Regions from separate parts of the Paenibacillus sp. FSL M7-1046 genome, predicted to be linked through region 2. Evidence: riboswitches for the same ligand, from Rfam matches in the RefSeq annotation. Region 2 holds a riboswitch; the other holds the start of a gene.

Region 1 (4,286 bases), 1.6 Mb from region 2:
AGACAGTCAGCTCCCGCAGCGCAGGTTCCGCCGTGTCCGGATAACTGTAGGCGACCCCCTCAAAGACCAGGCTATATTCGTTATTCATTGCAATCTCCTTACTCTTAGTTCAGTCTCCACTTTAACTCCTGCCGTTGGCCGCTTCCCCAATCAAGAAATCACCAGCTCCGCAAGATCCATAGCTGAGCCAGCAGCAGCAGGAAAATACCGGCGCAAGCCTGAACCGTGAATCTGCGCGGCACCGGGCGTGACACGTACGGCGGTAAAATGATCTCACCCATGTACCCCCGGGTTATCAGCCCCTGTGACAGCCCATAGTAGCGGTGCATCGTATTCGCAAACAGCGAGCCCGCCATTCCCGCAACTTCACGCAGTTTGGCCACCCGTCCTCTTCTGCCGCCGCGCAGCCGCCGGGCCAGCATCATTCCATGTGCTGTATCGCTCAGCAGGAACAGAAAACGGTACATAATCAGCATGAGCTCCAGTACGATCTGCGGCATCCGCAGCCTGCGGAGTACCTGCAGCAATTCTCCGAACGGTGTTGTAAATATGATAAAAAAGCAGCAGGTCAGGCAGGCCAACACGCGCGCCAGCAGCAACCCTGCCCGGTGCAGTCCCTCCGCTGTAATGTATAGTGAACGAGTCGAAGCCGGGAGCTGCAAGGACATTAACGCCTCACCGGCAGTTGGATGGCCAATTTCAAGCAATAGTGCCGGCAGGCTCAGACAAAAGAACAAAAGTGCCGTACCAAACAGCAGGCCGTAGGCGCGCAGCGGGATTTTGGCGTACAGGACGCACCACACGGTCATCCAGCCCGCAATCACAAGCTGCAAGGCCGGATGAAGCGCATAGGAAAGGATGAACATGACTGCTGCGAACAGGCCTTTCCACATCGCGGGCAGCTGCCTCAGCGCATTGCTGTAGGATAACGCATCAATTCTTCTGATCATTAAGCTTGCGCCGGTCCTGTCTGCCTTTCAGCAGGCCGATGGAATAGCCAATCACTCCGGCCCCGATCGCCGCCTGCAGCGCGAACAGCATGCTTTCCGTTTCTCCAGGCAGTTCAGTCAGCGGTTTGAACCACGGCTCATAACCGGGATCGATCTCCGTAATTACACCCTCTGCGGCATCGTCAGCCCCGCCGAATTCCCCGTTCACCAGCAGCAGAGGCAGCACCACCAGCAAAATCACCGCCAGCAGCATCAACCCATTTTTCCACTTATTGCTCATCACAGACTTCCTCCCTTGGTTTGCCGTTTCAGCAGCGACAGCTCATTCGGGCTGTAGGATTTTAGCCAGTTCCAGAGCAGCACGGTCAGCAGCCCCTCGCTGATGGCGAGCGGAATCTGCGTCACGGCAAAAATACCGCCGAACTTAATCAGAGAAGCCAGCACACCCCCGTCTGCCGCCGGAAAAGCCACTGCAAGCTGAACCGAGGTCACCACATACGTCATGAGATCAGCCACTGCCGCCGCCATAAAGACTGCCAGCTTTTCACGCCCATTCACCTTCATCAGCAGCTTATAGACCGCATACCCGGCAAAAGGACCGGCCACCGCCATCGAAAATGCATTCGCACCGAGTGTCGTTATCCCCCCGTGCGCCAGCAGCAGCGCCTGAAACAGCAGCACAACAGACCCGATTACGCTCATCGGCAGCGGCCCCAGCATTACAGCACCAAGTCCCGTTCCTGTAGGATGGGAGCTGCTTCCGGTTACGGAAGGCATTTTGAGTGCCGACAATACAAAGGTAAATGCACCCGCCAGCCCAAGCAGCAGCTTCAGCTCCGGGTTGTCCTTGGTCATTTTCTTCAGCTTAAGGACTCCAAGGGTAAAAAACGGCAGAAACGCCACCCACCAGAATACGGCCCAGCCTACCGGCAGAAAACCCTCCATAATATGCATCGCGTTGGCCGTGCCCGGCTCATTCAGCAAAAAATAAACGGTAAATCCGGCAATGAGTGCAGCAAAACTCCAAAACTTGCGTTTGTTCATCCTTTTCCCTCCATGGATTCGTCATTTTGTGCCGCATCAAATCAAAAACTCCCGCCCCGGGGGGTGGGAGTGCTATGTACGTCATCAGATATGTAAGAGATGGTGGTACCGCTGCAACATCGCGGAGAATTCGCAGAATTGTAATGCGGGGGAGCTGAAGCTGGCACTTGCTCTGCACCAAATCTTCAAAATCCACCGTCCCCAAAACTGCATGCCTTCATCTCTTTAACCAATTCGTACACCGCTCCTATCCGCGTAGAGTCGTGGTGCGCGCAAACAAGGTAGGTCTCCTGGCTCGGGATCATAACGCCTTCCTTCGTCTTCCCCGGCTGTTTGCCGAGTGACATGCTGAAGTTCAGCTCTTCCTTACAGTGGCGGGACCGCTCGGGATTTGCACCCGATTCCCTGTTACCCCTTGTAGTTACAAGGGCACCTTGTCTTATCGCTAATTTATCCTGTACATTATAGTGGACTTCGCCGGGTGGTGTCTGTGATAAAAGTGGAGCGGCAAAGTTCTCCAGCACACCATCCGGTGAACCCAACGGGTTGTAAGAAAGCCATTTAAGTAATATAATTATTAACTATATAACTTGAATCCGGAGGCGTACCCAGAAAATGAAAGTTGATCTTACCGAAGATTCCCTGCCGGTGTACGAGGCGCTCTCAAGCGCTGTACGTCTGCGAATGCTGCAGCTGCTTGCTGTTCAGCCCATGAATGTAAAGGAATTGGCGGGAGCGGTCAAGCTGAGCAGCGCCATTATGACAATGCATGTGCGTAAGCTGGAAACGGCCGGACTGATCCGCACCCATATGGCTCCCGGACGAAGCGGACTGCAAAAGATTTGTTCTCTTGCCGCTGAAGGGGTCGAGATTATCTTCCCACTCCAGGCCAAAGCAGAGCGCAAGGGTCACCGGAAAGAAATACCGGTCGGACATTATTCCGATTTTGAGATAGAGCCAACCTGCGGGCTGGCCACTACCGAGCATATCATCGGCAGCTTCGACGATCCCCGTTATTTCTGGGATATGGAGCGGATGAATGCCGGAATTCTCTGGTTTGGCAAAGGTTATGTCGAATACAAAATACCCAACTTCCTGTTGTCCAGCCAGCAGCCGGAGGAGCTCATCATTACGATGGAGATTGCCTCCGAAGCACCCTCAACCAATAATAACTGGCCTTCGGATATTGCGTTTACGCTGAATGGCCAGAAGCTCGGGTATTGGACTAGCCCAGGCGATTACGGAGACAGCCCGGGGAAATATACCCCTGCCTGGTGGCCGGCGTACACCAATCAATACGGCCTGCTCAAGCAGCTGCACATTACCCCAAAAGGAACCTATATGGACGGCTTAAAACTCTCAGACATTACGCTGGAGCAGGTTGCAATCCGCAACAAGCAGTGGACCTTCAGGCTCTCGGTGGAAGAGGATGCCGAACATATCGGCGGGCTCACCTTATTCGGCAAAGGCTTCGGCAATTACAACGAGGATCTGGTCGTAGAGCTGTTCTATACCGATGGATTCAATGGTGCTGACGCGGATAAAAGGGATGCAGCAGCAGGTGCTGACAATGGGAATGGGACAGTTTCCTAGCCAAGCGATGCCTTCACTGTAAAGTCCGCATATATATTCTTCTCTTCTCACATAAACGCCCCCATCCCTCGCGGTATTGTATCCACGAGTGATGAGGGCGTTTAATGTTTCAGTATGCCTGGGACTCCAGGGTGCACTTTCCGGTATTCACAGCCAATGATGCTTCCTCTGTGACAAAGGCTCTCCAACGGCTTGGCGGAACGCTACTCCGTGACCGGACTCCACAAACCGCCGCCCGGCAACGGGCAGCCGCGCTCCTTCAGCTTGGCCACGACCGGTATGATACAGCCGCAGGCCGTGCATGTTACGCCATCCTGGAGCTTCGGACAAGCTGAGCAAAGGGCAACACGCTCCCTGTATACTTCATCTGAAGCGGTGTTGTCCGGGGTGAACATTGATGAAGCCAGAATCCGGGCAATCTGGGCATCCGTCACCTTGTACTCTTCCCGGCAGCCCTTGCAGGTTGATAAAGTGCTCATAACGGATGCTCCCTTAAGCCTTCGGGGTAATTTCCAGCACGGTCACCGACATCGGAGGCAGCTCAACGTTAAGCTTGCCGCCTTCCAGCTTAAAGCCCGTAAACGGCTGTGGCGTCACTGCCTCCGGCTGGCTGAATGTATTGTGGGCATCAATTGCTGTTCCGGCCAGCGTCGTTCCTGTAATTTCAACCTCTTTCCCGGCAAGTCCGCGCAGCTCCAG
Region 2 (4,286 bases):
GAGGACGGCCCGCATGCCCTCTCCCTCATTAATTGATTCCGGGTAGTAGCCGCAAATATTCATAGATGCTTGATGCGGTCTCTTACTTCGGCCTGCTTGGCGGCGTTGAAGCGGGTCTGGTAGTCACCGGTCAAATATCCGGTTACCCGGCGCAGGCGGCGGATATGGGTGTCATGCTCATGCGCGCCGCAGGAAGGGCAGTTCGTGCCGATAACCCCTTCATAGCCGCAGCCGGAGCAGCGGTCAATCGGGTGGTTAATGCTGAAATAGCTGATTTCCTGCTCCAGCGCGTAGCGGATGATTTTGACAAAAGCCGCCGGGTTGCTGCGGGCATTGCCGTTCAGTTCCACATAGGAAATGGCTCCGGCGTTGCAGTACTCATGGAAAGGGGCCTCAAGGCTAATCTTCTTGGCCGCACTGATCTCGTAATACACAGGAATGTGGAAGGAGTTCGTATAATATTCGCGGTCGGTTACGCCGGGAATTGAGCCAAGCACCTTGTGGTCCACCTTGGTGAATTTGCCGGACAAACCTTCGGCAGGTGTTGCAAACAGCGTGATGTTAAGATCAAGTTCTTCGCTCTTGCGGTCGCAGTACTCACGCATATGGCGGACAACGGCGAGCGCTTTGGCATGGACCTCCATGTCCTCGCCATGATGTTTGCCGTACATGGCCTTCATGCACTCCGCCATACCGATGAAGCCGAGCGACAGACTGCCGTGCTTCAGCAGATCGCCTACGCTGTCCTCTGGAGCAAGCTGCTCGCCGCCTTCCCAGACGCCTTCGCGCATCATGAAATCGGAGGCTTTGGCTTTTTGGGCCGCCTGGATCCGGAAACGGTGCAGCAGGCCCTCCAGCGCAATATCCATATAATGATTCAGGTCGTCGTAGAAGCCTTCCTCGTCGGGAGCAAGACGGCGGCCTGTCACAGTGCCGTGAGCAAGGCCTAGACGGACCAGATTAAGGGTGTTGAAGGACAGATTGCCTTTGCCTGAGCAGTGATCGCGTCCGAAACGGTCACCCAGCACCCGGGTGCGGCAGCCCATCGTAGCAAATTCAGTGTCCGGGTCAGCCGGATCATAGTATTGCATGTTGAGCGGAGCATCCAGATTGGCAAAGTTCGGATACAGTCTGCGTGCGGAACATTCGGCTGCTTTAAGAAACAGCTCATAGTTCGGATCGCCCTGCTGCTGGTTGACGCCTTGCTTGCATTTGAAGATTTGGATCGGAAACACCGGTGTTTCTCCGCTGCCGAGGCCGTTCATGGTGGCGGTCAGCAGGGAGCTGATCACAAGCTGGCCTTCGGGGGAGGTGCAGGTGCCATAGTTGATGCTGGTAAAAGGAATCTGTCCGCCGGAACGGCTGGACATCGTATTGAGATTATGTATCATACTCTCTGCTGCCTGTAGTGTTTCGCTTTCGGTCTCTTTCTGCGCAAAGCGGAAGGCGCGCGGGTACTGCTCCGCCAGATCGCTGCGGCTCATTGTGATTTCGCCGAGGTGATCACCGGCTTGTCCTTCTTCAAAGTATTCCAGTCCCTTGCGGAACAGCTTAGCGAAGGATTTGGTCACGTATGGGGCAAGGTCGTAATCCAGTTTATTGGCGGATACGCCGCCGTACTGGGCATTTTGCTGGGATTGGAAAATAATCGCCACCAGCGACATTGCAGTCATAATTGAGTTCGGAGGACGGACACTGCCGTTGCCGGTATTGAAGCCTTCGCGGAGAAGGCGCTCAAACGGGATGAAGATGCAGTTGGTCGTTCCGATGGCGTATTGATCCAGATCGTGGACGTACACGACATTATCCTGAATGGCCTGCACGAGCTGTGGCGGCATCGTGAAGTTGCGGGCATACCACTTGGAATATTCACTGCCGAATTTGCTCATTTTGCCGGAGAAGCTTTCTCCGTTCAAATTGGCATTCTCGCGCAGCAGATCCAAATCCCGGCTGTCGATAATATCCCGTCCCAAATGAATAACTTCCTCCAAAAGAACTTCCTGTGCAGCTTGTCCACCGTTGTACCGTTTCTCCAGCAGCGTCATTGTCTAGCTCTCTCCCCTCGGTATAGTAAGAACGAAGTATATACTTCCTGATAGCAGTAAAAAAGCATCTCCCGCCGAGGAGGCGGAAAATGCCCGAATGCGTACGAAATATCCTTACAAGGATATTTGCCGGTTGTCTTGATGAACATACAAGCAGGGGACAGGGGTAATCTCTGTCCTGTTCTTATATATTCCGCAGAAGCCGATACCTGAGGGCGATAACGGTTTATCGCCTTCAGGTATCGGCAGCCTTGGCTCCTTAAAACACGGGAAGGCTATGTCTGCTTGTGCAGGCCGCATTGCGGACACCTCACCTGGTCCTCGCAGGCATGAATGATGGTGTCGGCGAAACAGGCAGGTCTCCTGGCTTCCGGTGAATCTTCCGGCGCCTTCCCGAGAGCTTTACCGCCCCTCAGTGGCTATTGCCGGTAGACGCTGCTTCGCGGGCTTCAGAAAGCCTGCAGGCATCCGGTTACAGTGGCGGGACCACAGCGGATTTGCACCGCGTTTCCCTATTAAGCTTCAGCTCCCTATAAAAGAGCGAAACACCTGTTTCCACTATATTTTGTTGTCGTTAGATAAAAATAACCCAATATGTTGTGTTTGTAAACCATTTTTTGAAACTCCGCGCGGGGAGCGGGTTCCGCGGTTTTACTCACAAATGATCCACAGTTAGTCCACAGGTAATCCACAAGTTGGGTGCAAAAAGTGTCTGGATAAAGTCATAAATTGTCTTAAAAGATGCCACAAAGACTCCATAAATATAGTGAGCGTGACACTGGAATGCCTAACGGAGAAATATGGGGGGACGAAGGTTTACGGATGGTGTTAAATGGAGCAACAATCTTTACGGCGATTTGTGGGTGTGCGGCGGAGTTGCTACAATAAGAACAGGCCGGAGACATGTATCAGGAGTTTTAGGTTTATAGTCCGGAATGAGTTACCACGAGGAAGTTTCCATAAAGGGTTTTGCTTTACAGCATATTAAGGAGGGATTCAGGATGGCAATTGGCGAAGTAACCGTAATTCCGATCGGCACAGGCAGCACTAGCCTTAGCAGCTATGTGGCCGATATGCAGCGTGTGCTCAGGGGAGTGGAAGGGATCACTTATGAGCTTACATCCATGGGGACGATTATCGAAGGGCCGATCCCGCGGATTCTCGCTGCCGTAGAAGCGCTGCATGAGTCACCTTTCGCTGCCGGGGCGCAGCGGGTATCCACGTCGCTGAAGATTGATGACCGCCGCGACAAGCCGTCTACAAGCCGCAGCAAGCTGCAGTCCGTTGAACGCAAGCTGGAGGAGAATTGAAGCCCAGATGTTGTAAAAAAATGTTGCGTTTTTGGCTGGAAGTTGTATAATATTTTTTGTTTGACAGAAAAAATGCTTTAAGCTGGTGTAGCTCAGGGGTAGAGCAACGCACTCGTAATGCGTAGGCCGGGGGTTCAATTCCCTTCACCAGCATCCTTAGCAACTCAATCATGGCGCGGCTTTCCGGAATTTCGGAGGCTGCGCTTTTTAGCTGCAGTTTCTGATTAAAGGGGGAGATATTCATCTGATTAATTAGTCTCCAGCTTTTTCTTTTTCTCTTCTATAAGCTGCTTTACGGGATACAGTTCAAGATCTTTAACGCCCAGCCCGTGAAGTTGCTCAATAACGGTCTCTTTATCTTCAGCAAGAATTACTTTCCCTGTTGAAACATCGAGAATGCCTTCCTCATGTTTTTTATCCAGTGTAATACGCTTAAAGGCGATATATTTTTTATTCCAGCCCACTTCCTCTATAAAAGAATCGATCTTAACCGGGTCCTCATCCAGCTTACCCTTAATAAAGTGTATCTTCAAAAACCGAAAAGACTCCGACCTCTGTAGGCGGAGAGGAATCGGCGGTTTTCAACTATTCAGCGAACATACGTGCTATACTGTAAGAAAATACTACAAATGGGGGTGTCGCACATGATCGTTCATCAAGCCTATAAATACCGCATCTACCCGAATACCGAGCAACAGCAACTCATTCGTCGAATGTTTGGCTGCTGCCGCTTTGTGTTCAATCATTTCCTGGAAGAGTGGAATCAAACCTATGCCGAGACAGGCAAAGGTTTGTCCTATCAGACCTGTGCGACACAGCTCCCCGTCCTAAAAACACAATATGACTGGCTCAAAGAAGTCGATAGTATTGCTTTACAGTCCGCCGTTCGGCATGTGGCAGATAGCTTTGACCGCTTTTTCAAAAAGCAAAA

Evidence for each region. A riboswitch is a leader RNA that binds a small molecule or an ion and turns the genes downstream of it on or off. The one in region 2 is predicted to bind cobalamin.
Region 1: it holds a riboswitch for cobalamin, as region 2 does, so the genes downstream of both, NYE29_RS00465 (energy-coupling factor ABC transporter permease) here and NYE29_RS07555 (anaerobic ribonucleoside triphosphate reductase) in region 2, are expected to answer to the same signal.

What each region holds. Positions count from the first base shown of each region.
Region 1 is NZ_JBBOXB010000001.1:128,516-132,801, forward strand. Features, by position in the region: gene NYE29_RS00450 (energy-coupling factor ABC transporter ATP-binding protein) at 1-88, opposite strand, end outside; gene cbiQ (cobalt ECF transporter T component CbiQ) at 159-950, opposite strand; gene NYE29_RS00460 (energy-coupling factor ABC transporter substrate-binding protein) at 934-1,230, opposite strand; gene NYE29_RS00465 (energy-coupling factor ABC transporter permease) at 1,230-1,994, opposite strand; cobalamin riboswitch at 2,258-2,446, opposite strand; gene NYE29_RS00470 (ArsR/SmtB family transcription factor) at 2,610-3,587, shown strand; gene NYE29_RS00475 (DUF6171 family protein) at 3,791-4,066, opposite strand; gene NYE29_RS00480 (alpha-N-arabinofuranosidase) at 4,080-4,286, opposite strand, start outside.
Region 2 is NZ_JBBOXB010000001.1:1,757,939-1,762,224, reverse strand. Features, by position in the region: gene nrdG (anaerobic ribonucleoside-triphosphate reductase activating protein) at 1-63, opposite strand, end outside; gene NYE29_RS07555 (anaerobic ribonucleoside triphosphate reductase) at 60-2,045, opposite strand; cobalamin riboswitch at 2,382-2,613, opposite strand; gene NYE29_RS07550 (MTH1187 family thiamine-binding protein) at 3,047-3,355, shown strand; tRNA gene NYE29_RS07545 (tRNA-Thr) at 3,437-3,508, shown strand; gene NYE29_RS07540 (hypothetical protein) at 3,604-3,888, opposite strand; gene tnpB (IS200/IS605 family element RNA-guided endonuclease TnpB) at 4,000-4,286, shown strand, end outside.